3 regions of the Halomonas sp. CSM-2 genome follow, and region 2 is predicted to be linked to each of the others. Evidence: predicted binding sites of a transcription regulator. Region 2 holds the regulator's gene; each other region holds the start of a gene.

Region 1 (9,713 bases), on a different contig from region 2:
TTGCTGCTCAGGCCGCGTTTGGTCAGGGTGATGGTTTCCAATACATGCCCGTTGTCGTAAAGCAGCTCTGCCACGACGGCCAAACACTGGCGTAAACTGCGCTGAACGTGACTGGCGGTGGACATGTCGTTGGGCATTTCCTTCTCCTGATACGTTAGCCGGGCAGCACTGAGCGTCTGAAAACGCATGCTTAATGCTATGTGCTCAATGCCGGGGTGTTGCAGTGCATTATAAACGAAAGTCGATATTAGACCAACGTCTATCCCATGTTTTTCCTGCCACGCCCCGTCATCAATGCCCAAATGACGTGATAAGCTCGTCATAAATTTCGCCACCCGTATTGATGAGTGAGTTAACACGGCATGCATATCAGTGTTTTTGGAACCGGTTACGTAGGATTAGTCGCAGGCGCCTGCCTGGCCGATGTCGGCCATCAGGTCACCTGCATGGACGTTAACGCCGAGCGGATCGCCCAGTTGAATGCCGGTGAAGTGCCCATCTTCGAGCCGGGTCTCAGCAATATTGTCGCGCACAATGTCGACGCCGGGCGGCTCAGCTTTACCACCAATGCCGAGCAAGCCGTGCGCGATGGTGAGCTGGTGTTTATCGCCGTGGGCACCCCGCCGGATGAAGACGGCAGCGCAGACTTGCGCTACGTCCTGGATGTTGCGCGCACCATTGGCCAGCACATGAACGATTACAAGCTGGTGATCGACAAATCCACCGTGCCGGTAGGTACTGCTGAGAAGGTGCATGCAGCGATCAGCGAAACCCTCGCTGCCCGTGGCGTCGATGTGCCGTTTGATGTGTGTTCCAACCCTGAATTCATGAAAGAAGGCGCCGCAATTGAGGACTTTACCCGCGGCGCACGAATTATCGTCGGGACTGAAAGCGAGCGCGTCAAAGCCCGCATGCACGAATGCTACGCCCCCTATAACCGTAACCACGAAAAATTGATGTTCATGAGCGTGCGCGCGGCAGAACTCACCAAATACGCCGCCAACGCCATGCTGGCCACCAAGATCAGCTTCATGAATGAAATGGCCAACCTTGCCGAACGTCTCGACGTGGATATTGAAGACGTGCGCCGAGGCATCGGCAGCGATCCGCGCATTGGCTACCATTTTATTTACCCCGGCTGTGGCTACGGCGGCTCATGCTTTCCCAAGGATGTGCAGGCCCTTGAGCGCATCGCGCTGCAACTGGGCTACACCCCCGCGCTACTCAATGCAGTGGAAACGGTTAACGCCCAGCAAAAGCAAACCCTATTCACCAAACTGCAATCAGCGCTGGGTAATGTGACGGGTAAAACCATTGCCGTGTGGGGGCTGGCCTTCAAGCCCGACACCGACGACATGCGCGAAGCCCCCAGCCGCACGTTGATGGAGGCGGTCTGGCAGGCGGGCGCCAAGGTGCAGGCCTTCGATCCCGAGGCCATGGCCGAATGCCGCCGCCTTTACGGCGACCGCGACGATCTGCTGCTCGCCGGCGACCGCATTCAGGCAGTCAAAGGGGCTGATGCCCTGGTGATCTGTACCGAATGGAAAGCATTTCGCAGCGTCGATCTGGAATGGCTGGCCAGCCAGCTAAACGATAAAGTGGTGGTCGATGGCCGCAACCTGTTTACACCAAGCGCCGCCCAGGCAGCGGGGCTTACGTATCTGGGGGTCGGGCGATAGCGTGCACTCGCACACGCTTGGTTACATTTTGGTACTTAAAAATTGGCTAGAATGTTCAAGGTTGTTCTTTATAAGCCGAGTCACTAAGTAATCAGTAATGAAATAAACATATTTAACGTTAGCAACACGGTAGCCCAGTAAGGTGTAGTGGATGGGCGTTAATGAAGGCGGTTGCTTCACTCGTTTCAAAAAAGGCGGTTAGCGTATGGGTGCTATTTCTTCTCTCGGTATAGGGTCAGGGTTGGACCTGAACGGCTTGCTCGATCAGCTTGAAGACGCTGAACGCGAAAAGCTTGTCCCGATTGAGCAACAAGTAGAAACCGAAAATACCAAAATATCGGCCTATGGGCAGTTGGAGAGTGCGCTTTCCGAGTTCCAGGACTCGGCGAGTGCACTTGCTGACGGTTCCCTCTTCGAGAGCCTGTCGACCAATGTCAGTGGCGAATCAGTGGGCGCTGCCGCCGATGAAACTGCCATGCCCGGCAGTTACAACATTACCGTGGATACCTTGGCCACGCGGGGTACGTTGGCCTCCGAGGGTGTAGACGATGCGGAAGCGGCACTCACCACGGCCGCCCAGGACATGACGTTCGCCTTTGGCGACGGCAGTGAAACGACGGTTGCCATCGCCGCCGACAGTTCGATGGAAGATATCCGCGATGCCATCAACGCGGATGAAAACGCGGGGGTCAATGCCACTATCATCAACGATGGCACCCAAGATCGGTTGGCACTAAGCTCACGAGAAACCGGTGCGGATGCATCTATCAGTAACTTCTCGTTTAGCGATGCCGCCCCGTTCGCTGCTGATACAGCAAATACATTGCAGGATGGCACCGACGCTGCTTTAAACGTCAACGGCATCGATATCACCAGCCCGACCAATCAGGTCGAGGGTGCGATTCAAGGCGTTACGCTGAACCTGCAAAGCGAGGGCGATAGCACCGTTGCGGTAGAGCAGGACACTCTTGCCGTGCGTGAAGCTGTCACGTCGTTTGTCGATTCGTATAACGCGCTGAAAGAGTCAACAGGCGAGCTGACCAACTTCAACCAGGAGACCGGGCAGGCTGGACCACTCAATGGTGACAGCACGGTTCGTACCGTTGAGTCTCGCATGCGCAGCGTGCTGAGTGGCGATGTGGCGCAAGAGGGCGATGGCTTCTCGATGCTTAGCCAAGTCGGCATTTCGCTTGAGGTTGACGGTACGCTCTCGCTGGATAACGACAAGCTAAATGACGTCGTCGCCAACGACCAGCAGGCCCTATCTGAATTCTTCGCGGGCAGTGGCGATAATCCTGGTCTGGCAGGTCAGGTGAATACCACCGTGGAGCAGATGCTGAGTACCAATGGTACCGTTACTGGCGCGATCAGCGGCAGTGAAAGCCGTATTGAATCACTGAGCAGTCGCTACACCAGTATGGAGCAGTCCATCGGTCAAACCATTGATCGCTATCGCACCCAGTTTGGCCAATTGGACGGCATGATCGCCGAAATGAACCAGACCAGTAACTACTTGACTCAGCAGTTTGCCGCGCTAGATGCGCAAGCTGGTGGCTAATAGTCTCCGCGAATCAACGTAACTCATGAACTTGAGCCCGCCCTTCTGGCGGGCTTTTCAATGCCAGTGTGATACATTAAGCAACAAAAAGGCGTTAAAGAAGCCTGCTCTTTGGCCGATAGGCAAAGAACATATATTAAAGAATCGATAAAAACAGAACACGGGCGGCCTTTTTATGGGCGCAATACGTGTTTGGTTTAGCCTTCTACACTGAGGATTCCCAGTATGGCGACGATAACCTCTCTCGGTATTGGCTCAGGCCTAGACCTCAACAGCCTGTTGGACCAGTTGAACGATGCCGAGCGCGGCAAGCTCGCACCGATTGTCCGCCAGCAGGAACAGCAGGAAGCCAAGATTTCCGCCTACGGCAAAATTCAATCGTCCATGGATAAATTCCAGGATGCGGTTGATGCGCTGAATGATCCCAAACTCTACCAGAGCCTTTCGGCCAACGTGCGCGGTGACGAGGTTTCGGCCACCACCAGCGCGGATGCCATGCCCGGTAGCTACCGGGTAGAGGTTACTGCGCTTGCCACCGCCGGGACGCTGGCCTCTCAACGACTGATCGATACTGAAAGCGATGCCCCTCTCGATATGGGTGGTGCCACCCAGCTACGGCTCGATTTTGCAGGCCAGGAAAGCGTTAACATCGACGTAGCCGCGGGCAGCAGCCTGGAAGACATTCGCGACGCGATAAACGCACGGAAAGACGCGGGCGTCAGCGCCAGCGTGATTTTTGACGGCGAAGGCTACCGCCTGGCCCTTAGCTCCAGCGAGACGGGCCTGGATGCCTCGGTAACCGGTTTCAGCTTCGTAGATGCCGGTGGCACTGACGTCGCCACGCCGCCTTTTGCCAGCGACACCGCGCAAAGCGGCCAGGATGCCGCGCTGACGGTTAACGGCATTGCGATTACAAGCCCCAGCAACAGCATTGAAGATGCCATTCAAGGCGTGACCCTGAACCTAGGCAAGCTAAGCCTAGGGGCGGGCGAAACCGCTAGCAGCACCGTCACGGTAGAGCGCAACACGCTGAAAGTACGCGAAGCGATTGGCGCATTTGTTAAAGCTTTCAATGATGTCAAAAGTACCATTGGCACCGCCACCAATTATGATAGTGAGACAGGTGTGGCGGCGGAGTTGGTGGGCGATAGTACTGTGCGCACCATTGAAAACCGCCTTCGCAGCGTATTGACTGGTGGTGTTGCGGGCGGTGAGTTTTCCACACTAACCCAGCTAGGTATTACCCTGCAGCGCGACGGCACGTTGGAAATGGACGACGAAGCCGTCAGCGATTTGGCCAAAAACAGCCCCGATTCCCTCAGCGATTTCTTTACAGGTGTAGAAGGTAATGAGAACTCAGTGGGGTTGGCAAGCAGCTTAAGCACGACGCTTGAGCAGCTGATGAGCAAAAACGGCACCCTGGGCAATGCGATTAGCGGTGTAGAAAACCGCATCGATAGCCTTGGTGAGCGCTATGAGCGTATGGAAAGCACTATTGATCGCACTATTTCCCGCTACCGTACCCAGTTCGGCCAATTGGATGCGATGATCGCCCAGATGAACAGCACAAGCTCCTATCTCACCCAACAGTTTGACGCGCTGGATTATCAGTTGGGACGTAAGTAACCCGTTCGCTAGCCAGCAATAGAGCAAGTCATATCAACAGGGCCGAAAGGCCCTGTTTGCGTATCAAAATTCTAGCAAGCGCTGTGTTTACTTTTGATAACAATTTTTTAGCGAATTTTGGTGTTTTTTTAACTTTGACCCTAAAGGTTCGCTCTGCCGCGCCGTTAATAAATATAACGGCACACAAGGTGGCCGAAAGCAGGCCTCAGGGCCAGTGTCCAAAGCAAGGAGTATTACACCATGTCAGTGATCAATACCAACATCACCTCGATGATCGGCCAGCAGAACCTGCGTGAATCGCAGAACAGCCTGCAGACTTCCATGGAGCGTTTGAGCTCTGGCCTCCGCATTAACAGCGCCAAAGACGACGCCGCCGGTCAGGCGATCGCCAACCGCATGACTTCTCAGATCAATGGTCTAAGCCAGGCGCAGCGTAACGCCAACGATGGTATCTCCGTCGCGCAGACCGCTGAAGGTGCTCTTAACCAGGTTAATGACAACCTACAGCGTATTCGTGAACTGTCTGTTCAGGCGCAAAACGGTACCAACAGCCAGGACGATTTGAACTCTATCCAGGCAGAAATCGACCAACGCCTTAACGAAGTTGATCGTATCTCTGAAGAGACTAACTTCAATGGCGTACAAGTACTGGCCAGCGATCAAGGTCTTCAAATCCAAGTTGGCGCTAATGATGGTGAAACAATTTCAGTGAATCTCGAAGAGATTACTGCTGAAACACTTAGCCTGGATACCTTCAACGTCAACGGTGTTGATGGCGGTGCTGCTGCTCTGACGGCTTACGCGGCTGGTGATATTGTAGATGGCGATGGCGATAACATCACTGCTGGTAACGTGACCTTAGCCGATGCCGGGACTGCGGGTAACTTTACCCCTGATGCTCTTGATTCAACTGCGTTCAAGCAAGATGGAAATGGTAACTGGTTCATTCAGGGTACCGATGCTGATGGCGCCACTGCGTTTGTTTCTGTTGATGCAAGCGACTTTACAATTGTTGACGGTGCTGCTGGTGACACAACGAGTAACTCCTTAACGGTGAATATTAATTCCGATGAGGCAGTTGTTGTCGGCGAGCTTAGTGACGGGCCGATGGCTGCACTTGATTCTGCGCTGAGCACTGTTGATACCTTACGTTCTGATCTCGGTGCGGTGCAGAACCGTTTCGAGTCGGCCATCACTAACCTGAGTACCAACGAAACCAACCTGGCGTCTGCTCGTTCACGCATCGAAGATGCCGACTATGCGTCTGAAGTAGCCGACATGACGCGCAGCCAGATCCTGCAGCAGGCCGGTACTTCAGTACTGGCGCAGGCCAACCAGCTGCCGCAGAACGTGCTATCTCTGCTGGGCTAATCCTCTCGTTAGTATTTTGAGCAATTGCTCAACACTTAGCGGGCCTTCGGGCCCGCTTTTTATATTGGGTTCCTGCCAAACCGCCCAATAACTCGCTAATATGGAGGCTGCTTCTCATTTTAGCTCCCTAGTAAGCAGCGTACGCTTAATTTTTTATTGTTTGCCTTTTTTCGACCGAGCCGCTAAGAATGCCAGCCAAACAACACCGCACGTCAAAACGCCCGTTGCATAAAAAAAACATGACACGCGAGCAAGCCAAGCGTTATGCCTTGAAGCACCCGGAGAACGCGGATGCGTGGCAGTGGTTGGGACGGCTGTCCGCAAAAGATGGCGATCTGGACGAAGCACGGAAAGCATTTGAAAAAGCGGCTGAGCTGGCCCCCAGCGAGCCAAAACACTACGAATGGTTAGGTTATGTGGCTTATAAGCGTCACAACGTTTATCAAGCGCTGGCTTACCTGGATGAGGCTGAGTCAGTAGGGGAGCCATCGGCACATGGTTTGATTACACGCGCTAAGGTTTATTTAGATCATGCTGCTTTTGGTAAGTCGTTAGCCTTGGCCGAACGGGCCCGCCAAATTGCTCCAAATGACATTGATGTACTAAGTGCTTTAGGGGCGATCTATTTAGGCCTTTACCGTTACGATGATGCCAAAAATGTCTATGAGCGCTTAATAAAGCTTCAACCAGGGCATTATTCTCATTGGAACGGTGCTGGAAACGTTTGTCGAGAGCTTGGGCGGATTGACGATGCCTATTTTTATTACTTTGAAGCAGTTAAGCGCGCAGCTGAAAATCCTTTACCCTACTCCAACCAACTAACAGCAATGCACTACGACCCAATGGCAAGCCGTGAAGCAATTGCTGAGATGGCTCAAGCCTGGGAAGCGCGCTACGCCCCGAAAACAGCTCCACCTCGGCCACGGCGCACCCTTCAGCCGAGTAAGCGTTTGCGTATAGGTTTTTTTTCAGACGGTTTACGCAAGCACCCCGTCGGCAAGATGATTATTCGATGCTTGGGAAACCTAGCAACATCTGAAGCAGAGTTATTTGCCTATACCTCTAGCGAGGTAAATGATGAGTTGACGCGTAGGATTAAAGCGGTAGTGCACCACTGGCAGTCCATGCAGCACCTTTCTGATGAAGATTTTGCCCAAATAATCCGCGAAGATGAAATAGATATTTTGATTGACCTCACCGGGCATAATGCCGGTAACCGTATGCGTGTAATGGCCATGCAGCCTGCACCGCTGCTGGTGAAATGGGTTGGCGGGTTAATCAATACCACCGGTGTGCAGGCGATCGACTACTTGATCAGCGATGCCATCGAAACTCCACCAGGCGAAGATGCGTATTACACTGAGAAACTCATTCGCATGCCGGATGACTACATCGTGTTTGACCCGCCGGCCAAACTACCGCCATTAGCCGAACTACCTGCTAACCGCAATGGTTATATCACGCTGGCTTGCTTTAATAACCCCACCAAACTTAACAGCGTCACCCTGGCGCGCTGGGCGCGCATTATGCAGGACCTACCCAATTCCAAGTTGCTATTAAAAGGCCGTCCTTACACCAGCGAAGCCTTTTGCGAGCGTCTTTACAGCGCGATGGAAGCGGAGGGCATTAAGCGAGAGCGGTTAATTATCGAAGGTCCTGGCAGCAACTACGAGTTACTTGAAGCCTATAACCAAGCCGATATCGCCTTGGACCCCTGGCCTTATTCAGGCGGGCTGACCACCTGCGAAGCATTCTTGATGGGCGTGCCGGTCGTCACGTTACCAGGGCCAACCTTTGCGGGCCGTCACAGTGCTACCCACCTAACCCATGCGGGCATGCCAGAATTGGTGACCCATAGTTGGGAGGAATATCACACCCGCGTGCTAGAACTGGCCAGTGATTTAGAAAGTTTAAGTACTATTCGCCGCAGCTTACGCCAGGTACTGCTGCAATCACCATTATGTGATGGCCCGCGCTTTGCCAAACATTTTACCCAAGCCATGCGTGCCATTTGGCAACGTTACTGTGAGAAAAAAGCCCCAGAAGCGCTATCGTTCAATGCGGCAGGTGATCTGTGGTTTGAGGATGACAAACAACTGTTGGATATTCAGGCAGCAGAGAAGTCTACCTCAAGCGATAGTTTCCAGTGGGAGTTAATAGGCAAGCTCGTTGTGCTGGATAACAGCGCCAAACTCATTAAAGCCAGCGCGGCAGAAAAGCTTGCCAAAACCAATGCCTTTGCTCTCCTTGCTTTTGATGCAGCGAGCGACGTTCAAAACCCAGAGGCCTACGCTGGGCATGAACATATCCAACTATTCCAACAAACCTCGCTTGGCGATGGCCAGCCAGCCAAACTCAATGCCTGCCTGGAACCGGCGCTAAGCAGCTCGCTCACCCCACTGCCAGATAACCAGTTGCCTGAACGCCATAGAAAAGGCGCCAAGGTGTTGGCCCAGTTGCCCATTAACACGATCGCACTGGATAGCATTAACGGTCTCGCAAGTCTAGATTGGCTAATTTTGGATGAGCTTAGTGATGCCGCCAGCATTCTTGAACACGGCAAAAATGCGCTGAAAGACACTTTGCTCATTCAAGCCTGTGTCAGTTTTCAGCCAACGCACGAAAGGCAGCCAAGCCTTGCCGAATTACAGCACTGGGCAAGCCGCAACGGCTTCCGCTTTTATCGCTTTAATAACGAGCAACATGTCGGCTACTTCCCGGAATCAGTACCCGAAGAAAAGCGACAGGCCACGGAACTGCAAAGTGCTGATGCGCTATTTCTTCCCAGCCATGACCGCCAAGCCCAACTGAGCGACAACCAGCGCACTAAGCTAGCCTTCCTACTGCATACGGTATATGGCATCAAGGATATGGCTTATAAGTTGTTGAAGGATTTCAATGAAGATAAAGCGGAAAAGTATCTGGCTGAACAAAGTTTGTTGGTTTTTAATTCAGAGAAAACAGGGGAGACCCCACAGTCCGAAAAGGAAGAGCCATATGAAACAACAAATAGTACACAAGAATTTCCTCTGCCTGACGCTCCACATATGTCTCTAGGGGAGCGTAAACTCTTCAAAATAAGCCTCGAAAAAGCAAACCAATATTTCGAATTTGGGTCGGGCGGCTCAACCGTATGGGCCATTGCTGAAGGGTTGACAGTGAAAGGCGTGGAAAGCGATGACAAATGGGTCAATGCACTTAAGAATAAATTGGGCGAAAAATGCCAAATCGAAGCAGTCGATGTTGGTCCTACCAAGGAGTGGGGCTTTCCTGTTTCGATGCAGGAAGCATCGAAATTCCCGGCGTACAGCACGGCTATTCATCAACATCCACAAGCTTTTGATTTGATTCTTGTTGATGGTCGTTTCCGTGTAGCCTGTACAATGGCTGCTATTCAGCACATTTTGGAATACTCAAAAGAACCGGAGAAGGCCCGTATTTTTATCCATGATTTCTGGAACCGCCCCCACTATCATGTC
Region 2 (9,713 bases):
GGCGCACGCCGCGCTCCAACCCGGCCACCTATACCGGTATTTTCACGCCTATCCGCGAACTGTTTGCCGGCACCCAGGAAGCCCGTTCGCGGGGCTACAAGCCCGGCCGGTTCAGCTTTAACGTCAAGGGCGGGCGCTGCGAGGCCTGTCAGGGCGAAGGCATGATCAAGGTCGAGATGCACTTCCTGCCCGACATCTATGTGCCCTGCGACGTGTGCAAGGGCAAGCGCTATAACCGTGAAACGCTGGATATTCATTACAAGGGCAAAACGATCCACGAAGTGCTGGCCATGACGGTGGAAGATGCCCTGGAATTCTTCAGCCCGGTGCCAGCCATTGCCCGCCGCCTGCAAACCCTGCTCGACGTGGGCCTGTCCTATATTCGCCTGGGGCAAAGTGCGACCACGCTTTCCGGTGGTGAAGCTCAACGAATCAAGCTCGCCCGCGAGCTGGCCAAACGTGATACCGGCAAAACGCTATATATCCTCGATGAGCCGACCACCGGCCTGCACTTTGAGGATATTCGCCAACTGCTGACGGTACTTCACCGCCTGCGCGATCACGGCAACACCATCGTGGTGATCGAGCATAACCTGGATGTGATCAAGACCGCCGACTGGATTATCGACCTGGGGCCTGAGGGAGGCTCTGGAGGTGGCCGAATCATCGCTGAAGGCACGCCGGAGCAGGTCGTCAAACAATCGACATCGCATACCGGACGCTTCCTGGCACCGTTACTGAAACGCCAACAGCCCGCGTCCGCCTGATGGTCAACCATGGTGGGCTTGCGCGCGCTGCTGCCACGCTGCGAGACTCATACGCTAAGCATTTTTAATCGGCGTCGTTTATAGTAGCGATCGATTGGATCATCGATTTTGTGCGAACATCATTTAAGGGGTCGTTAGCCGTGGGCCAAGAAAAAAGCTGCATCATTAAGCATTTCAGCCACTACTCCTCGCTTAGTGAAGACGAAAAGCAACTGCTCATCTCGCTGGAGGATAGTCCCACCGACATCAAGGCAGGCACGCTACTCTGGGAGATAGGCGACCCGGCCAATGAGTTCTGTACCCTGAAAAGCGGCTGGGCTTACTCGTATCGCCATCTGGAGAACGGCGACCGCCAGATACTGGAAGTCTTTTTGCCAGGCGATATCATTGGACTGCGTGAGTTTGCCTTTAACCAGCGTCTCGAGAACGTGCGCATGATCAACGACGGGGTTATCTGCCATTTTCCCCATCGCCGCATGCTCGAGCTATTTCGCCAGTCGCTACCGTTAACCTCGGTCATGTTCGCCATCGGCAGTCGTCAGCAAGCATTACTAACCGAACGGCTAGTCAACATTGCCCGGCGCAGCGCCCGCCAGAAAATGGCTCATTTTCTTCATGAAATGTATTTACGGCTGCGCCAAACAAACGACGATATCAGTGGCCAGTTCCGCTTACCGCTTTCCCAGGAGCAGTTGGCCGATATCCTGGGCTTGAGCCCGGTCCACGTCAGCCGAACGTTCAGCGCCCTCAGCGAGGATGGGCTGGTCTTCCGTGATCGGCATAACGTCACGATCCCGGACCTGGACGCCCTCTCGGTAGAAGGCGAGTTTGACGACGCCTACCTGACCGATAATGTGCGCCCACTGTTTGATGCCGCGGGCTAGACCCTACCTCCTCGTCTCCCCAACAAGCAAAAAACGCCGCGGGCTGACTAAGCTCGCGGCGTTTCTCATACGGCGATGACGCTTATTAGCCGCACTTAGACCAGCCACACCCCGCGTAACAGGTCGGGCAGCCATCCATCATGATCAGCTCACCGCGGCATTCCGGGCAGTGGCCGACGACCGCCGGTCCGCTGGCCTGGTCAGTGGTCGACGCCGCCTGACCGATGGGCTCGACCGCCCCGCTGCCGGCCTCGTCGGGGGTATCATCCACGGGGGGCTGCCAGGCGTGGCCGTGCTGCATACGATGCGCGTACCGCTCCACCAGGCTTTCCACCGGCACCTGGTTGCCGTCCTGATCCAGAAAGCCCCGGCGATACAGAATCTGCTGGATCGACCAGGCAATGGCGGCCACTTCGGAATCGTGGAACATGGGTTTGTTCCAGCGGTTCATGCCACAACGCACCAGCCCCTTATCCCAGGCAACCTTGCGTAGGTCCGCGACCGCCTGGGTGACATAGCCGCCCCGCGCCGCCAGTGACAGGCTACGCATGGTAGCCGTAATCCATTGGTGTTCGCTGGAAAGCTGCCCGGAGGGGAAGAAAAACTCCACCGGCCGCTCGATGACCACGCGTTTGCCGCCGACCACGCCTTCCACCGGCATGAAGGACACCAGTAGATAAACTTTTTTGCGGCCTTCAGCGCCCACGTAGGAAATCTTTTCCGAGACGGCCTCCAGCGTGCCTTCCGGGCGCGACGGAATGCGCACCGTCAGCGGGTCTTCCTCGGGCAGAGTTGGGTTGGGCGCCGTCGGCTCCTGCTGTTTGATACGGTAACCGACGATCTTTGAGGTAATTTCAACAGTCATAACGTTCTCCACTTAGCAAAGGTGTGCATTGGCTGTGCGTGATGGGCCGCGTCCAGGCATCACCATTTGCCGTAAGTGCCTTCTTTCAAGCCATCAAACAGGTTGGCGGCATTGTGCTCTTCACCGTCGTAGATCACTTTTTCATCGCCGGCCAGTTCGAGGGTTTCACCGTTCTCGAGCTCAAATACATAGGTAGTGTTTTTCAGGTCATCCTCACGCACCAGCACGCCCTGGAAGGCTTCCGGGTTAAAGCGGAAGGTCGTGCAGCCTTTCAGGCGGCTTTCATAAGCCTGTAGATACAGGTCCTGGAACTGTTCGAACGGAAATTCGGTGGGCACGTTAACCGTTTTGGAAATCGCCGAGTCGATCCATTGCTGGGCCGCCGCCTGCACCGCGACATGCTGCTCGGGGGTGACGGCATCAGCCGTAATGAAGTAGTCAGGGAGGTCACTGTCCACCGCATCAGCAGCAATAAAGTGGCGATAGGCTGCCAGCTCGAAGGACACAACTTCGACCTGCTCTTTGGTTTTCTTGCCAGACTGGATGATATTGCGGAAATAACGGTGCGAGAACGACGGCTCGATGCCGTTGGAGGCGTTGTTACCCATCGATAGCGAAATCGTGCCGGTCGGCGCGATAGAGCTGTGATGGGTAAAGCGAGCACCGTGTTCCGCAAGCTGCGCCACCAGCTCGGGTTCCAGCTCAGCCACCTTGTTCATGTACTGGCTGTAGCGGGCATGGAGAATGCGACCGGGCACCTTATCGCCCACTTCATAGCCGTCTTTGGCAAGCTGAGGACGCTCACGCATCATCTTCGGCGTGATCACGTGCTCTTCGGCAAGTACCGGCGCCATGCCTTTCTCTTGGGAAAGCTCTAGCGCCTGCTTCCAGCCTTCTAGTGCCAGGTGACGACTGACTTCTTCCGTGAAGGCCAGCGACGCCTGTGAGCCATAGGGGATCTTGAGCATGGTCAACGTCGAGCCCAGGCCCAGAAACCCCATGCCATGGCGACGCTTGGCTTCGATTTCGCGCTGCTGCTGGGGCAGCGGCAAGCCGGCAATCTCGACCACGTTATCCAGCATGCGGGTGAAGATCGCCACCACCTTGCGGTAGCGATCCCAATCAAAGCGCGGCTGGTCACTGAACGGTTCAATCACGAACTGGGTCAGGTTGACCGAGCCCAGTAGGCAAGCGCCTTCCGGCGGCAGCGGCTGCTCACCGCAGGGGTTGGTGGCGCGGATATCTTCGCAGAACCAGTTATTGTTCATGCGGTTCACCTGATCAATCAGGATGAACCCAGGCTCGGCATAGTCGTAGGTCGAGGACATGATGGTGTCCCACAGTTCCCGCGCCTTGATCACCTCGACAATGCGGCAGGCCACACGGCCTTCATCGTCGACCGTGTAGCCGTCTTCAACTACCGGCCAGTCACGGTAGATGATGTCCTCGGCGCTGACGTCTTCTTTCTCGCCGGGGTGGAGCGGGAAGGCCAGCGGCCAGTCCGTGTTATGCTTGACGGCCTCCATGAACTCGTCGGTAATCAACAGGCTAAGGTTAAACTGACGCAGCCGCCCCGCTTCGCGCTTGGCCTGGATAAACTCACGCACATCGGGGTGGCCAACATCGAAGGTGCCCATCTGGGCGCCTCGGCGGCCGCCCGCCGAGGCGACGGTAAAGCACATCTTGTCGTAGATATCCATGAACGCCAGGGGGCCGTTGGTGCCCGCACCTGCACCAAACACAAAGGCGCCCTTGTGGCGCAGCGTGGAGAAGTCGTAGCCGATACCGGCGCCGGACTTGAGCGTCATCCCTGCGTCCACCACGGAATCCAGAATATCGCGCATCGAATCGCGGATGGTGCGCGACACGGTGCAGTTGATCAGACTTACCGCGGGCTTATAGGCGTCAGCCCCGGCATTGGAGAGAATACGACCTGCAGGAACCGCACCATTTTCCAGCGCCCAACGGAATTTGGGCAGCCACTCTTGCGCCTTGTCACCTTCTACATCCGCCAAGGCTTTCGCTACACGCTCGAAGGTCGCGCCCAGGTCCTGATCCACCGGTTGGCTATGGCGATCCTTCAGACGATACTTGGCATCCCAAATTTCCCGCGACGGCGCCTGCAGCGGGACATCGTTAGAGGTGTTCATAGCCTGGGTAGCAGTACTCATGTCGCGAAACTCCTTAGCGGCGGTGAAAATAGCACTTGGTCAAAGCGATTATACGAGGCAACCGGATGAAGTATAGCCCTGACTTTCCACTATATCGGCTGCTTTTTGATATTTTTTCTACCATATATAGAAAAATCAGCGCGTTAGCCTTTTGTCCCCGAGCATCAGACGATAGGCTAAGGGTTTTCCAGATGATGGGCCTGCTCATGCCGTTGATATCGCGTTTTCATTCCGCACTTGCTTACTCTGCACTTGGCGCGGCATTGGTGTTATCGCTGCCATCGGCTCATGCCGTGTCGTTTAACGTCGAAGACGACCAAACCCATGAGCATTGGCAGTCGATGTCATTGACCCTCGGTGACGAGCGGCATTTTCGTGCCGTGGAAGCGCACAGCTATTCCGATGCCACCTTGAGTATCAATGCCACCCAGGGCGTGTGCGACTTACCCTGGCTGGAGATGCGTGTCGAGCTGGAGGCCGCTCAGGGCGAAAGCCAAGCGGTTAATCAGGTGCCTGCGCGGCTACGCGTCGATGAGCGAGAGCGCATTCACAGCGTCGCCGAATTTATCACCGAGCGTGGCGATAACGGCTTTTATGCCCACTTTTATCTCAACGATATCGATCAATTGATCGCCGACATGAGTGTTGGTGAACAGGTCTTCCTGGGTTTTGATCAGGGAGATGAAGACCCCTGGTACATGATATTCAGCCTGGAGGGCGCGGGAGAGGCACTGGCAAGGATGCAGCGCCTGTGCCGGGATGCGTCTTAGTAGGGGTTACTCCTGGGTTGGCGGTTGCCTGAGTACCAGTTCGACACGACGGTTGGCCGCCCGCCCCTGCGCCGTGGCATTACTTGCGATCGGCTGGGTATCGGCATAGCCAACGGCGCGCATGCGATCAACCTCGAGCCCCTGGCTATCCAGGTGGCGGACCACTGCGATCGCCCGTGCTGCTGATAGCTCCCAGTTGGAAGGAAAGTGCGAGGTCGCGATGGGCACGTTATCGGTATGGCCTTCGATCGACACCTGTCCATCAAAGGCGCTGAGCGTCTCGACAAGACTTTCGACAAGGTCACGGCCCTGCCCGGTGAGTTGCGCCCGGCCGCTATCGAACAACAGGTTGTCGTTGATGCGCAGCGTCACCCCTTCCCGCCCCTGGGAGACATCCACCCCGGGGATACTGACACCCTCAAAGCGTGGCTTAAGGCCGCTATGACGGGGCTCGATCCCGGCCGCCAGTGACGCCAGAGGCAGGTCGGCAATCGCGCCGGGAGATGCTTCAACGACGCTGGCTTGCGATCCGGCATCGTTACCGCCGGGTGGCGCCAGCGAGAGCAGCAAGACAAACAAGGTCAGCAACAGCGTCAATACATCCAGATAGCTGGTCATCCAGCCATCGTCGCCACTGTCCTTGGGCAGTGGCGCTTCCAATGTATGGCGGGTATCCCGGTCCAACATGCCGACTACCCCTTAGCGGGGGCGCTATTCGAGGCGCGCGGCTTCTTGACCTCCGGCTCGCGGATTTCGTCATGGTAATTGGCGACAAAGGAATTGAGCGTTTCTTCAATAAAGGAAGGTAACCGCCGCTTGGTAATCAGGGAGATCCCTTCCAGCACCATGTTCATGGTGATCAGGCGCTCCTCGGTGCGTCGCTCGAGCTTTACCGCGATAGGCTTGAACACCAGATTGGCCAGCAGGATACCGTAGAAGGTGGTCAGCAGCGCCACCGCCATGCGCGGGCCGATCACATCAAGATTGCCGGCGTCCATGACTTCCAGCATATTGACCAGTCCCACCAGGGTGCCAATCATGCCGAAAGCGGGCGCATAAGTGGCCATGGTGCGGAATATCTGGGCTTCCGCATGCTCACGCGCCTTCAGCCGCGCAATACGCCAGCGCAACATATCGAAGATTTCGTCTTCTTTGGTGTTGGCGATCACCAGTTGAATGCCGGTCCGCAAAAACGGATTACGGGTGTTTTCGAGCTCTCGTTCAACAGCGCGGACATCGCCCTTGAACCACAGCCGGGACATGGCCACCAACTCGTTGATATCATCACGCACGTAGGTGTTTTCGCGCCGGAAGACCAGCCCGACCAGACGCACCACCCGCAGCACTTCCTTGAGGGGATAGCTGATAAAGGTAGCGGCAAGTGTGCCCGTGACCACGATGGCGAGCCCGGGCAGGTTGAGGAAGCTATCCGGCGATTCGGCGGTGAAAAACAGGACGCTTACCAGCAACAGGATGCTGGCGAAAATACCGATCAGCGTCGATGGGTTCATGTCGTGCTCCTTAAAGCAATATAACGGGGCTTATCAGCACCGAGCGCTAAAACGTCAGCCAATCGCCGTTGCCCTGGCAGTGACGTCAAAAGCCCCTAAACCGAGTCGTTTAACTTGGCGCGCAGACGGCTGACTGCCTGACTATGCAACTGGGAAACGCGTGACTCCGTGACGCCGAGAACAGCGCCCACTTCTTTCAGGTTGAGCTCTTCCTGGTAATACAGCGCCATGAGCAACTTTTCACGCTCGGGCAGGGCCTCAATGGCCGCCACCAGGGTTTCCCGCTGCTGGGCATCGAGCAAGTGGTCAAACGGCGAACTCACGGTTTCGCGATTATGCGGTTCGCTGCCATCCGCCACCAGCTCTTCAAAGGGCAGCAACTGCCCGCTATTGGTATCGTGCAATAGCTGCTGATAGTCGCCCAGCGGCATCTCCATGGCGTCAGCGATTTCCGTTTCTTCGGGGGGACGCCCAAGCGACTGCTCCAAACGCCTGACGGTTTCATCAACGGCCCGCGCCGAACGACGGACGCTGCGAGGCAGCCAATCACGGGTACGCAATTCGTCCACCATCGCCCCGCGTATGCGCTGACTGGCAAACGTCGCAAAGGTGGCCCCCTGAGTGGCATCGAAACGTCCCAGAGCTTCCAGTAGCCCCATCATGCCTGCCTGGATTAAGTCATCCAGCTCTATGCTGGCCGGCAACCTGACCTGAAGCGTCAAGGCCTGACGTCTCACCAGTGGCATATACTCCGTCATCAGCTCACTTTGTTTGATCCTGCCTTGTGCTGTGTACATCCTATTGCCTCGCGGCTAAACCACCTGTGCTCACTGGTAATTCACTATCATCTGCAACCCTTTAACGCTAACGGGACGCTGCCCTGGGTTTAGCGCAAATTGAAAATGCAGGGGCGTTGTCGCACTTATGCCTGATAAAGCACGGGTCTCCCCACGCATGCCCGATAATGACACACAGCGCTCGGGGTGGCATAACCATGCCTGTAGCGCTGCCCCGGGCGCGTGTTGGTACTGCCACTGGACTCGCTCGATGACCGCCGCTGGCGTGGTAGCGCCCGCTGGAGGACGAACCGGTTCACTGCGACTGGCGCGGTCGCTCATGGTCACCATGAGCCCCGGCACATGTGTCACCCAGCTGCTGGACGCTCCCTGAGCAAACGAACCGAGTCCCAGGGCTAGTACCAAAATGCTAATCGCATGACGCCAATAGCCTAGCATGCATCGTTCCTTCTCATGAGCGGATTAACCCCGATTATTAGACGCTTTACCGGCGTTAGCTGCCATTAGCGGGCCAGCAATAGCAATTCAGTGTCAAGATAGTGGCCGGCCGCTTGCTGCAGGTTGGCCAATAGGCCTTGCCTGGGCAGGTGAGGCTCGTGCAGTGCCAACAAGCGTTGCGGGCCGTTATGCTGCCGCAGCTGTTTCAATAGCTGGTACATGCGCCCAAATGCATCGGCATCGCTGCTGACCCACAACGCCCAGCGACGATGTTGCTGACTGAGCGTCGCCAGTTCTGGCTCATCCGGCATCACGATCCGAATATCCCAGTCGGCCGGATCCCCGGCCCAGGCTCGCCCTAGCGCGGCCCACTGGCCCAGGCGCGCGCTGACCTTGCGCACCTCTACCGGCCCATCACCTGATAGCCCGGTGACCATTAACGGCGTTTTAGGCTTAGGCGGTGTGACAGGCGGCTCCATGGCCGCCGCGCTGGGCACCACGGGTGAGCGGTAGGCCATCGGCCCGGATGATTCCGTTGCCTCGGGAGGCGCTTCATCGCCCCGCTGCTGACGCTGCAGATCCGCCCACTTGCGCAGCCCAGAAGCTTGGTCTTGTGCGCTCATGCCAGGCCCTCACGATTAACACCGCCCAGTTGGCGGATCGCATCACGGGCCATAAAGGCGTATACCAGCGCATCCAGCAATGCCGTATCCCGCCGACGGCGACGGCTGCTTAGCAGGTTCAGCACATCACCGTGCAATGCACCGGCGACCTCGTCCTCGGCGCAATCAAGGTGCCCGGCAATGGCGGCAATGCCACTGGCCATCAACAGGCGCACTTCAGGGCTTACGTCGCCACTATCGGCGTCTTTGAGCTGCTGCCAGGCACGCCGTGTCAGCGCCGCAAGGCTTTCACTCTGCAGTTGGGTCACCAGCAGGCTCAGCACCTCATTGCCCAATCGCGCGGGGGTGAGCCAGTAACGGCGGGTGACCACTTTGGCGCTTTCGGGGTCACGGACTTCGCCATACCACGCCAGCAGCGCCCGCCCCTCTTTGTCGGTAACTTCGGCATAGGCCGTCCACAGCGCCATCGGCTGGCCACGGAAGCGCACATTGACGCGGTGATTGAGCGTACTCTCGGCAAACAGCTGGCGCAGCGCATAGCGTTCACCGTGCAAGTTTACCCTGAGTGCCGGGGGTGCCAGGCTGACCCAGGTCAGGTATTGGCGCTCTAACCAGGTCAACGCCTCGCTATCGGGTAATGACGGCAGCAGGTGCACGGCGACGCCATCGCGCTCGCTAAAGGTGGTCATGCGCGGTTGCCAGCCAGCGGGCTGGCGGTGCTGAAGCCAGGGTAGCGCCATCCAGGCGCCCTCGGCATCCAGTCCTATATCCGGCATCGCCCAATCGCAGCCGCGTTCATTGCGGCGGGGCGACCAGGCCATGCCCAGCATGTGTTGGGGCGGTGGGTACCCTTCCAGAAGCTCGTCCAGACGCTGATCCTGCAACAC
Region 3 (9,713 bases), on a different contig from region 2:
TTACGACGACCAGCGCTCTGTCGCCGGGTCTTTCCCGGGCCAGACGGCTCAAGTGCTCGACATAGCTTATAAAAACATCGTGATGGGCCGGGTGGCTGTTCATTGTCTGAGCGTGCCTTGTAGTCATGGGTATACCTGCTGGAATTCCTGGCCGTGGGATGAGGCGTTCAGTCGCTTGAGAGGTTGCCGTGGCCTTCCGCCATGGCGACAACGACTTTGCGTGGCCCTTTAAACGGCGTGCGCGCGTGGGCGACCAGCATGTTGTCGAGCATCAGCACGTCACCGGCCTGCCAGGGGAACATCACCGTTTCGTCGGCCAGCACACCGCGAACCTCGTCGAAAATGGCGTCGTCGATGGGGCTGCCATCGGCAAAGAAGACGTTGCGGGGCATGTCTTCGGGGTCGAGCATCTCTTCCAGCGACTCGCGTACCTCTGGCTGCAGGTTGGAGACATGGAAAAGATGGCCCTGGTTGAACCACACCCGCTCACCGGTAACCGGGTGAGTCTCTATGCCTTGACATAGCTGGGTGGTACGCAGGTCGCCGTCGGGTTTCCACTCGCAGCGAATCCCCGCCCGGTGGCAGAATGCCTCCACTTCAGCGCGGTCTTCGGTGTTAAACACCTGTTGCCAAGGCATATCGAAATCGCCGTAGTTGCGCACGTAGAGAATGCCGGGTTCGAAACGCTCGCGAATCTCTAACGGCATGCGACGGTAAATCGCGCGGCTATCGGCGATCGGCGTCTCTCCCCCTTCAGGGGCGGCGGTGACGCAGTGGAACCAGATTTTCATCGGCCACTCGCGGGTATAAGCCTGCTCATTGTGGAGGGGAATATGTTGATGGGCGGGGTATTCGGTCGAGGTATAAATACCCGATGACACTGCTGAACGCGGTGTTGAGGCAAACTCATAACTCAGCAGCGGATGACCTAAGGCGGCGGCAAACTGCTGAAAATCGTCCACGGTGGGCACATCAAAGCCTCTTAGCAGCACGCCGCCAACTCGGGTCACCAGGGATTCAATATCCCCACGCAACTCGCCAAAGGCTTCCAGCAGTGGCTGCCCCGGGTAGGCGGGGGATATCATGATGGGCAGCTCCGAGTCAGCAGGCCCCTGACGTTCGGGAATGGCGTTGGTGGGTTGCGTTGGGATTGCGCTTTGATTATCCATGATGGATCTCCTGAAAAGTCGTTGAGTCGCGTTGGCCCTGTGCGCCATGGGCATAGCAGGTACAGCCCGCGTCGACATAGCTTTTGTCGAGATAGCCCAGGGCGGCGGCATAGCCACTCGGCGCTGACAGCGGCCATGCTTGCAAAGAGGATGAAATGGGGAGCGAGTGCTCAAGGTGATAGGTGCCTGATGGCCCAGGAGCGGGCATAACCGAGAGCGCCTGCAAATGCTCTGCAATGCCCAGGCCCAGGGCTTTGAGCACCGCCTCTTTAACCACCCAGCGCTCCATGAAGGGCAGTGCGAAGCCGTCGCGTGCGTGGCCGAGCTGCTCACTCGGCGATAGCACCAGCCCTTGCAGCGGCGCCAGTTCGGCCTCGGGGCGGCAGCGCTCAATATCGATCCCCACCTCGCCGCTGGGGGCGAGGGCAATCAGGGCGACATGGCCCGAATGAGAAACGTTGAAGGTCGGCCCACCCGCGTTTTCCAACGCTGGCTTGCCGTAAGCGCTCTGAGTAAACATCAGCTTTTCTGGCGTTATACCAGTGTGCGCGGATAGCAGTCGCCGCAGGGCAGCACGTGTCGTCACAGCGCGGACGACATCGGGGTGACGGCGAAGCCGCTGGGCACGCTGCCACTCGGCCTGGCTCAGCAGCCGCTCGTCGTCGACGGCCACCGGGGCGTTCAGGTCAAGCGCCAAGCGCCAGACTTCAAGGCCCTCAGGGGTGCCTTCAGCTAACCGCAGGCGCTGCATGGGGCACCTCCTCAAGCCGTCGGGTAAGCGCGCGCTCGATGGTCGCCAGCACCTGGGCCTGCTGCTGACGAATAAAGAAGTGGCCGCCGCCAAACCAGTTCAACGCGAACGCACCACCCGCTTCCCGCTGCCAAGCGTCCAGGCGTTCGCTTTCGATATCGTCATCGCGACCGGCGAGCACCTGTAGGGGGTATGCAAGCGTCGCCCCGCCGCGATAGCGGAAACTGCGGCAGAGACGATAGTCCGCTGCCAACACATCGAGCGTGAGGCGTAGCAGTTCCGGGCTTTCGAATACCTCCTCTGGGGTGCCGCCCTGCTGGCGTAGATCCGCAATCAGGGCTTTGTCGTTATCAAGGCCCGCCAAGCGGTCTGGGTCGCGCATTGAAGGCGCCGGGCTGCCCGAGGCGAACAGCATCCGCGGCTGAGGGCGCCCCACATCGCGCAGGCGAGCGGCCATGCCGTAGGCCAGCAACGCCCCCATGCTGTGACCGAACAGGGCAAAGTCGCCGCGCATCCGCGTTGCCTGCTCTTCGCACAGCCTCACGACCTGGGTCTCGAAGTCATCGATGAGCGGCTCACCCAGGCGCTCGCCACGCCCAGGCAGCTCGACGGGATAGACCTCGACCCAGACGGGCAACTGACGCTTCCAGCGCAGATACATGGTGGCGCTGGCCCCGGCACAAGGCAGGCAGAGCAGTCTCAAGCGCTTAACCGGCATTCACCTGCTCCGCCTCGCTGTTGGCCTGCTCATCCATCCACTGACGTAGCGACAAGGGCCGCATATCGGTCCAGGTCTTTTCGACGTAGTCGAGGCAGGTTGGCTTATCGCCGAGCACACCGGTGTCGGTCCATCCAGGGGGAATCGCCTTCCACTCGGGCCAGAGGGAGTACTGCTCTTCGTGGTTGACCAATACGCGGAAGACGGCATCTTCACGATCAAAACAGCTTGTCATGGGACTAACCTCACCATTGTCTAAGGAATGAGAAATAAAACGCAATTGCTTCTCATTACATAATGACGAGTGAGGTATCAGAAAATTTAACGGGAAAGAAAATCAATCAGTCTGGGACCAGCAGCCTGTCGGACTTAAGGCTGTCCTGGTGCGCACAAGGCGCTAAACCGTCGTAGAGGGAGGAGTAGGCATGGAAAAGGAAACAGGAAGGAGAGAAAACCACCGTTTGTCAGCGACGCTCATCACTGCGCGGGACCATCCCCGTCAGCAACCATAGCTGTTCGGCTTCACGGAATACCCGGCAATGCTGGGAAGACGCCGCTAGCCATGCATGGAGCGCCTCGCGATCCGCATCACTCAACGTTTCTTCATGCTCGCGCATCAGCCAGTCCAGGGCTGTTTGCCACACGGCTTCATCGCCGCTGTCGTTATTCATCGTTACCGTCTAGCCTCGCTACTGCTGCCCGATCAATCATTGGACCGGAAAGCGCCTGCTACTAACAACGCTTTCACTATGTGCTGGCAGTGTAACAAAGCGACAACAAAAGCGGCACAGCGAACGTCTGCTTATCTGCCTGGCAACGACGTGCCTCGCAGCGACAGACGGCAATGAGTTAGCGCATCACGAATCATGAAGTTGACTGACGTGGTGGAAACCCCCAGCAACTGAGCCACTTCCCGTTGCGTATGGCTTCCCGAACGGTAGAGTTCAAAGGCGCGCCGCGTTCGCTCGGGCAGCTCATCCAGTGCGTCCACCACCTGGGCCAGAGACTGGCGATCAATGGCAATCACTTCTGGGGAGTGTGAGGCGCAGGAAGCGTTATCCCCCTCCTCCTCTTTTGCAAACAGCGTTGACTCAAAGGCCGAGCGGCGGCAGCGGTCAATGGCAAGGTTGCGCACCACACGCGACACGTAGGATATGGGCTGCTTCATCTCAAACAGCGTGGTGGCCTCTGAAATTTTCAGGTAGGCATCCTGCAATACATCATCGGCTTGATCGGTATTGCCCAGGACCCTTGCAGCGACACAGCGGAGCCGGGGGCGCTGATTGACGAAAATATCCTCTAATTCAGCGCTCCAGGGGTGGACATCCATAGCTCGGCCTCCTGCCTTGATTGACACTACGGAATAAATGGCAATAGTTATTATTTGCGTTAAATGGCAGTAAGTCAATCGGTGAGACCAATCTGAATCAACCCGAGGCAGGTGTCTGTCACCGGCGCGTCATGGATAGCGGGTTATCGTGAAGCTACCATGCGCTCAGCAAGGCGCATCAGTCGCTCTGCCCAGGGGAATAACGATGCTGGATAGCAATGACCTGCTCGAAACGCTCAAGCAAGCCGCTTATGAAGCGGGCACCTTGTTGCGCGAAGGATATTCGCAAAAGGGGCGGATTGCCTTTGAGCAAAAGGGCGCGTCTGATTTCGTGACTTACTACGATACAACGGCTGAAAATATCATTATCGACTGTATCGGCAGCGCTTTTCCCGATATTGCCTTTCTTGGTGAGGAAAGCGGCCTGACGCCCAGTTCCGATAGCGACTATACCGTGGTGATTGATCCGCTGGATGGCACCAATAACTTCCTGCACGGCGTGCCACATTTTTCGGTGTCGATCGCGGTCACCAAAGGTAATGAGCTCGTCATGGGCGTTGTCTATCAACCGCTGCTTGATGAAATGCTTTGGGCGGCCCAGGGCATGGGGGCTTTTCTCAATGATCGAAAGCTCACCACACCTTCGCCTCGCCCAATGACCGAAATGCTGGTGAGCACTTGTCTGCCCTACCATGACAAAGGCGACTGCGCCACGGCCCTCAACCAGCTTACCGTGCTGATGCCTCAAGTGGCTGGCATCCGCAGCCCTGGCTCGGCGGCGCTCGAGATCGCCTACGTCAGTCTGGGCCGTTTTGATGCCTTTTGGTCCCAGGGCGCCAAGCTCGAGTTCTGGGATATCGCCGCGGGCATTGTGATTGCCCGAGAAGCAGGCTGCAGCGTTACCGACCTCGCTGGTGAGGCACATCCCGGCGAATGGAATAGCTTGCTTGTGGCCCACCCCGAGCGGCATGGCCAACTGTTGACGTTGATGAAAAACGACTAAACCGCATTGCCATGCCTGATCGGCACCTCTCCTTCTGCCTACCGATAGCGCGCCTGCACAGAGCGCAGTCGCTCCCGCGTGATTTTTTTCCATTTCTTTGTTAAAAATGAGAACTATTAGCACTAGAATGGAGCCATGGTCATTAACGCATCGCTAGGAGTGATTCATGTTCGAGGTCAAAGGGGCCACCTTCGAAATCAATGGAAAACCGATTCTAACGCCCATTGAACATAGCTTTCAGGAAGGCAGGATTTACGGCCTTATTGGCCATAATGGCTCGGGCAAGTCGACCTTGATAAAGCTCATGGCCCAGCAGCAGCCTACCAGCCAGGGAGAGATCTACTTTGATCAGCGCCCGCTGAGTGATTGGGGCAACCGCGAGTTCGCGCGCCAAGTCGCCTACCTGCCTCAGCACCTGCCCAGCGCCGAGAGCCTGACCGGGCGCGAACTGGTGGCCTTTGGCCGCTACCCTTGGCACGGCCTGCTGGGGCGCCACACCCAGAAAGACAAATACGCTATTGACCGCGCCATTGCCCTCACCCACACCGAGGACTTCGCCGACCGTCTGGTCGATACGCTTTCCGGCGGCGAGCGTCAACGAGTCTGGCTTGCCATGCTGTTGGCACAGGGCAGCCGTTTTCTACTCCTGGATGAGCCACTTGCAGCGCTGGATATCGCCCACCAGATCGAAGTCCTGGCGCTGATTCGCAAGCTGTGCGATGAGCTAAACCTCGGGGTGATTATCGTACTGCACGATATCAACATGGCATCGCGCTATTGCGATGAATTGATGGCGCTGCACAGCGGCCGCCTACTGGCCTGCGGCGCCCCCAATGACATGATGTGCGACAGCACCTTGGAAGCGATTTACGGGCTCCCCATGCAGGTCATGAAGCACCCGAACGGGGAGCACAATATCGCCGTGGCGCAGTGACGCGCCAGCCAGTCACATGGCGTTTGTGCAATGCTGGATTTCATCCGCCATCTGGTTGAGCAGCGCGTCGTAAAGCTCGGGGCCAGGCGTTAGGTCAACGCCCAGGGGGTCCATGACGCCGATATAGGTATCGGTATCGCCAAAGACGGCATCGACAATTTGCGGGTTAAACTGCGGCTCGCTGAAGACGCAGTGAATGTCCTCTTCGTTGACCATTGTTTGAATAGCTTCAATGCGTGCAGGGCTGGGTGAGGAGGCATCGCCGATGGAAATCGCGCCCGCTGCCGTTACATCAAACGCCTTCTCAAAATACTGATAGGCGTCGTGGAACACGATAAAGCGAGTACTCTCGCTGGTAGCCAAGCGCTCTTCGATGTCTTGCTCAAGTGATTCAAGCGCTTGTCGACCTTTCGCCGCATTGTCACGGTAATAATCTGCGTTTTCCGGGTCCAGTTCACCAAGCTGCTGGGCAATGGCGTCGAGCCAACGCCGTGCGTTGTCAGGATCCATCCAACCATGCGGGTCTTGTCCGTCGTGATGATGGGCATGATCATGACCATGGTCGTGGTCGTGGTCGTGGTCGTGGTCGTGGTCGTGGTCGTGGTCGTGGTCAGCGACATCGAACGTCGCGCCTTCGCGATAGGCAAAGGTGTTGATGTCGGAGACGCGCATCAACTCCAGATGCCTGGCATCGCCGGCCAGATTCTCCACCGGGCCTGATAGCCATGGCGTTAGATCGTTGCTTACCCATACAACCAGATCGGCATTATCCAAGGCGTCTGCTTCCGAGGGCCGTAGTGAATAACCGTGGGGGGATGCGCCGGGCTGGATGAAAAGCTCGGGTGACCCACGATCACCCATCACCTTGGCCACCAGTGAATGCACCGGCGGGATATCCACCGCCACACGGGGAACATCGGCCAAGGCCGTCAAGGGAAGGCCCACCAACAGCGGTAAGGCGTAATGTGCCAAGCGATACGTCATGGCTCTCTCCTAATGGTCAACAGCAGGTAAATAATCGTCGTCTTATGGTCAGGCGCTTTTGGCCGCACTTTGTCTTGGCCGCCCACACCATATATGTTATAACATAACAATTAATACGTAAGCTAGAGTTTGCCTGCTGATGCTCCAATCTATTACCCCTAGCGCTCCCCTTTTGCGTGCCTGCCAGCTCAACGTACGCATCGGGGGAAAACCGATTCTTGAAGACATCCACCTGGCGCTGCATCGCGAAGAAATCGTCACGTTAATTGGCCCCAACGGGTCGGGAAAATCCACGCTGGTTAAAACGCTGGTGGGCGCCATCAAGCCAACGTCAGGCCGTGTGGAAATCGACGCAGGCCTGAATATCGGTTACGTGCCCCAACGGCTGCATCTAGACCCGACGCTCCCCATCACCGTCTCGCGCTTTATTAACCTTCCCCACCCCCACCTCCGGGACGATGTGCACCAGGCGCTGACAAATGCCGGGGTTGAAGGGTTACACAATGCGGCGATGAGCCAGCTGTCCGGCGGGCAGTTGCAACGCGTGTTGCTGGCCCGAGCGCTCATCAACAGGCCCGACATCCTGATTCTCGACGAAGCCACACAAGGGCTTGATTATCGAGGCGTCGCTGACTTCTATAAAAAGATCGAAGAGGTACGCCAATCCTATCGCTGCGGGATTTTGATGGTGAGCCATGACCTGCATGTGGTGATGCGCACCGCTGATCATGTGTTGTGCCTGAACGGCCACATCTGCTGCGAGGGCAAACCCGAGCGGGTTGCCTCCTCCCCCGACTATCAGGCGTTATTCGGCGAGCAGACAGCCCAAATGCTCGCCGTTTATCGCCACCAACACGAGGAAGCTGCCCATGCTGGATGATTTCATGTGGCGCGCGACCCTGGCGGGCCTTTTCGTCGCCCTTGCCGCCGCGCCACTCGGTTGCTTTGTGGTCTGGCGACGCATGGCGTACTTCGGCGATGCAACGGCTCACGCTGCCATTCTCGGCGTTGCATTGGCGTTACTGCTTGATATCTCTATTTTTGCAGGCGTGTTAATGATTGCCCTGACCATGGCCGCCTGCGTGACGTTGCTCAGCGGACGTGGCTATGCCATGGATACCCTGCTCGGGGTCATGGCGCACTCGGCCCTGGCGATTGGCTTGGTTGCCGTTTCGTTTATATCGGGCGTACGTGTCGACCTCAATGCCTATCTATTTGGCGATATTCTGGCCGTTGGCAAAGACGACTTATGGGTCATCGGGGGCGGCACGCTGATGGTGTTGGCGTTACTCGGCTGGCGCTGGTCGGCACTGCTGACCGCCACGCTCAGCGATGAACTCGCCCACGCCAGCGGCATTCAGCCACGCCGGGAGCAATTAGTTCTCACGCTCTCTCTCGCTATGGTCGTGGCGGTGGCGCTCAAGGTTGTGGGTGCCTTACTGATTGCCGCCCTGTTGATTATCCCCGCCGCAACGGCCCGGCCTTTCTGCCGAACCCCCGAAATAATGGCCCTGGTAGCGGCAGGCATTGCGTCATTGGCGGTCACCTCGGGGCTTAAAGCGGCTTACCTCTTCGATACCCCGACTGGCCCGACCATTGTCACCCTGGCCGCTGGGTTTTTCCTGCTCTCGACGATCGCCATGCAAGGCGTGCGCTACCTAGGTCAGCACTAAACAGGTCAGCGCTAATCAGGTCAGGTGGTTATCCCAGCGGATTTCCAGGCTGGCCAGCAGCTCGGGCGTTGCCGAGCCAGGGATTACCCGGTAGAGCCCGCCCTGGCCGGAGGAGACCAGAAAGCCGCCGTTGCCATCACAGCGGGCGCCGGCGGCGTCGGGCAGTTCCAGGCTGGTGGTCAGACGGCCTTGTTCAGCATCCAGCAGCAGCACCCGATTGCCGCGCGGGGCAGTCACCAGAACATTGGTCGAGACGCAGCTAAACGCGACGCTGGCGGTGTATTGGTGCAGGCTGGCGGTGACCTCATCGGGCAGCGCCAGTTCTGAAAAATGCCCGGCGGCATCCAGGCGGCAAATCAGCGGATGGGTCTCCCACTCGGGGCCTTCGAACTGATAACCCGCAATCACCGTGCCGTCCGCTGCCACGTCCAGATGACGGCAGCTTAACTGGTGGTGCGAGGGCTCGTGACGGGCCAGAATTTCGCCGCTATGGCGATCCATCAGCATCAGTGCCGGGGCCATGGTGTCCAGGTTGAGCTTTACCCGGCCGTAGTCGGGGTGGGTCTGAATGCCGCCCAAGCCAATGACCAGGGTGTCACCATCCGGCATCAACCGAAGCTCGTGAGGGCCAATGCCCTCCAGCGGCATATCACGCACATGGGCGTAGCCGTTGGCAGCGTCGTAAACCCGCACCAGCCCAGCGCTATCCGCCAGGCGATTGGCGGTGACATACAGATATCGCCCACTCAGATCGAACACGCCATGCCCGTAGAAGTGGTAACCCTCCCCGGCGTTGATGGTATGGGCGAGTTGGCGGCTGTCGCCGTCGATCACATGCATCCGCGTACCGGGGCGCCGGGCGAACAGCACTGCCTGGCGGGAATCTGGCCGTAAACAGCCTCCATGACAGCGCTCGGGCACCTCGATCATAAACCGGGCCTGGCCATCCAGCGCCACTCCGGCGATAAAATGCCCACCGCCGGGGTCATCCACCGCGCTAAACAGCCAATCCACTTCCTCACGAGCGGGCAGTGCCCAGCTCAACGGGGTCAGCGCCATGGCGACGCTGCCCAACCCTACCTTGAGTACCTGGCGTCGCTGCATGGCTCAATCCCCGTCGCTTGAATTGAAGCCGCGTACCAGGCCAAGTT

The links. The regulator FliA, encoded in region 2, starts transcription of late flagellar genes. The targets are predictions, from matches to a motif close to CTAAAGTTNNNNNNNNNNCNGCCGATA.
Positions count from the first base shown of each region.
Region 1: B7L15_RS16060 (FliC/FljB family flagellin) is a predicted target of FliA. The motif match lies at 5,004-5,030, and genes of this name have one in related genera.
Region 3: B7L15_RS06715 (MbtH family protein) is a predicted target of FliA. The motif match lies at 2,937-2,963, and genes of this name have one in related genera.

Region 1 covers NZ_NBYR01000020.1:1,000-10,712, reverse strand. The annotation lists gene B7L15_RS20030 (hypothetical protein) at 1-323, opposite strand, end outside; gene B7L15_RS16075 (UDP-glucose dehydrogenase family protein) at 363-1,679, shown strand; gene fliD (flagellar filament capping protein FliD) at 1,885-3,237, shown strand; gene fliD (flagellar filament capping protein FliD) at 3,463-4,863, shown strand; gene B7L15_RS16060 (FliC/FljB family flagellin) at 5,104-6,234, shown strand; gene B7L15_RS16055 (O-linked N-acetylglucosamine transferase, SPINDLY family protein) at 6,423-9,713, shown strand, end outside.
Region 2 covers NZ_NBYR01000003.1:48,932-58,644, reverse strand. The annotation lists gene uvrA (excinuclease ABC subunit UvrA) at 1-767, shown strand, start outside; gene B7L15_RS03070 (Crp/Fnr family transcriptional regulator) at 908-1,651, shown strand; gene B7L15_RS03065 (ribonucleoside-diphosphate reductase) at 1,737-2,516, opposite strand; gene B7L15_RS03060 (adenosylcobalamin-dependent ribonucleoside-diphosphate reductase) at 2,576-4,687, opposite strand; gene B7L15_RS03055 (hypothetical protein) at 4,882-5,457, shown strand; gene B7L15_RS03050 (OmpA/MotB family protein) at 5,464-6,144, opposite strand; gene B7L15_RS03045 (motility protein A) at 6,150-6,968, opposite strand; gene B7L15_RS03040 (RNA polymerase sigma factor FliA) at 7,064-7,765, opposite strand; gene B7L15_RS03035 (flagellar protein FlhE) at 7,796-8,203, opposite strand; gene B7L15_RS03030 (hypothetical protein) at 8,269-8,826, opposite strand; gene flhF (flagellar biosynthesis protein FlhF) at 8,823-9,713, opposite strand, start outside.
Region 3 covers NZ_NBYR01000006.1:161,084-170,796, forward strand. The annotation lists gene B7L15_RS06695 (condensation domain-containing protein) at 1-127, opposite strand, end outside; gene B7L15_RS06700 (TauD/TfdA family dioxygenase) at 168-1,169, opposite strand; gene B7L15_RS06705 (4'-phosphopantetheinyl transferase family protein) at 1,162-1,920, opposite strand; gene B7L15_RS06710 (thioesterase II family protein) at 1,898-2,638, opposite strand; gene B7L15_RS06715 (MbtH family protein) at 2,628-2,873, opposite strand; gene B7L15_RS06720 (FecR/PupR family sigma factor regulator) at 3,103-3,309, opposite strand; gene B7L15_RS06725 (RNA polymerase factor sigma-70) at 3,441-3,968, opposite strand; gene B7L15_RS06730 (inositol monophosphatase family protein) at 4,174-4,971, shown strand; gene B7L15_RS06735 (ABC transporter ATP-binding protein) at 5,138-5,905, shown strand; gene B7L15_RS06740 (zinc ABC transporter substrate-binding protein) at 5,918-6,889, opposite strand; gene B7L15_RS06745 (metal ABC transporter ATP-binding protein) at 7,029-7,769, shown strand; gene B7L15_RS06750 (metal ABC transporter permease) at 7,759-8,562, shown strand; gene B7L15_RS06755 (DUF1513 domain-containing protein) at 8,578-9,666, opposite strand; gene B7L15_RS06760 (imelysin family protein) at 9,670-9,713, opposite strand, start outside.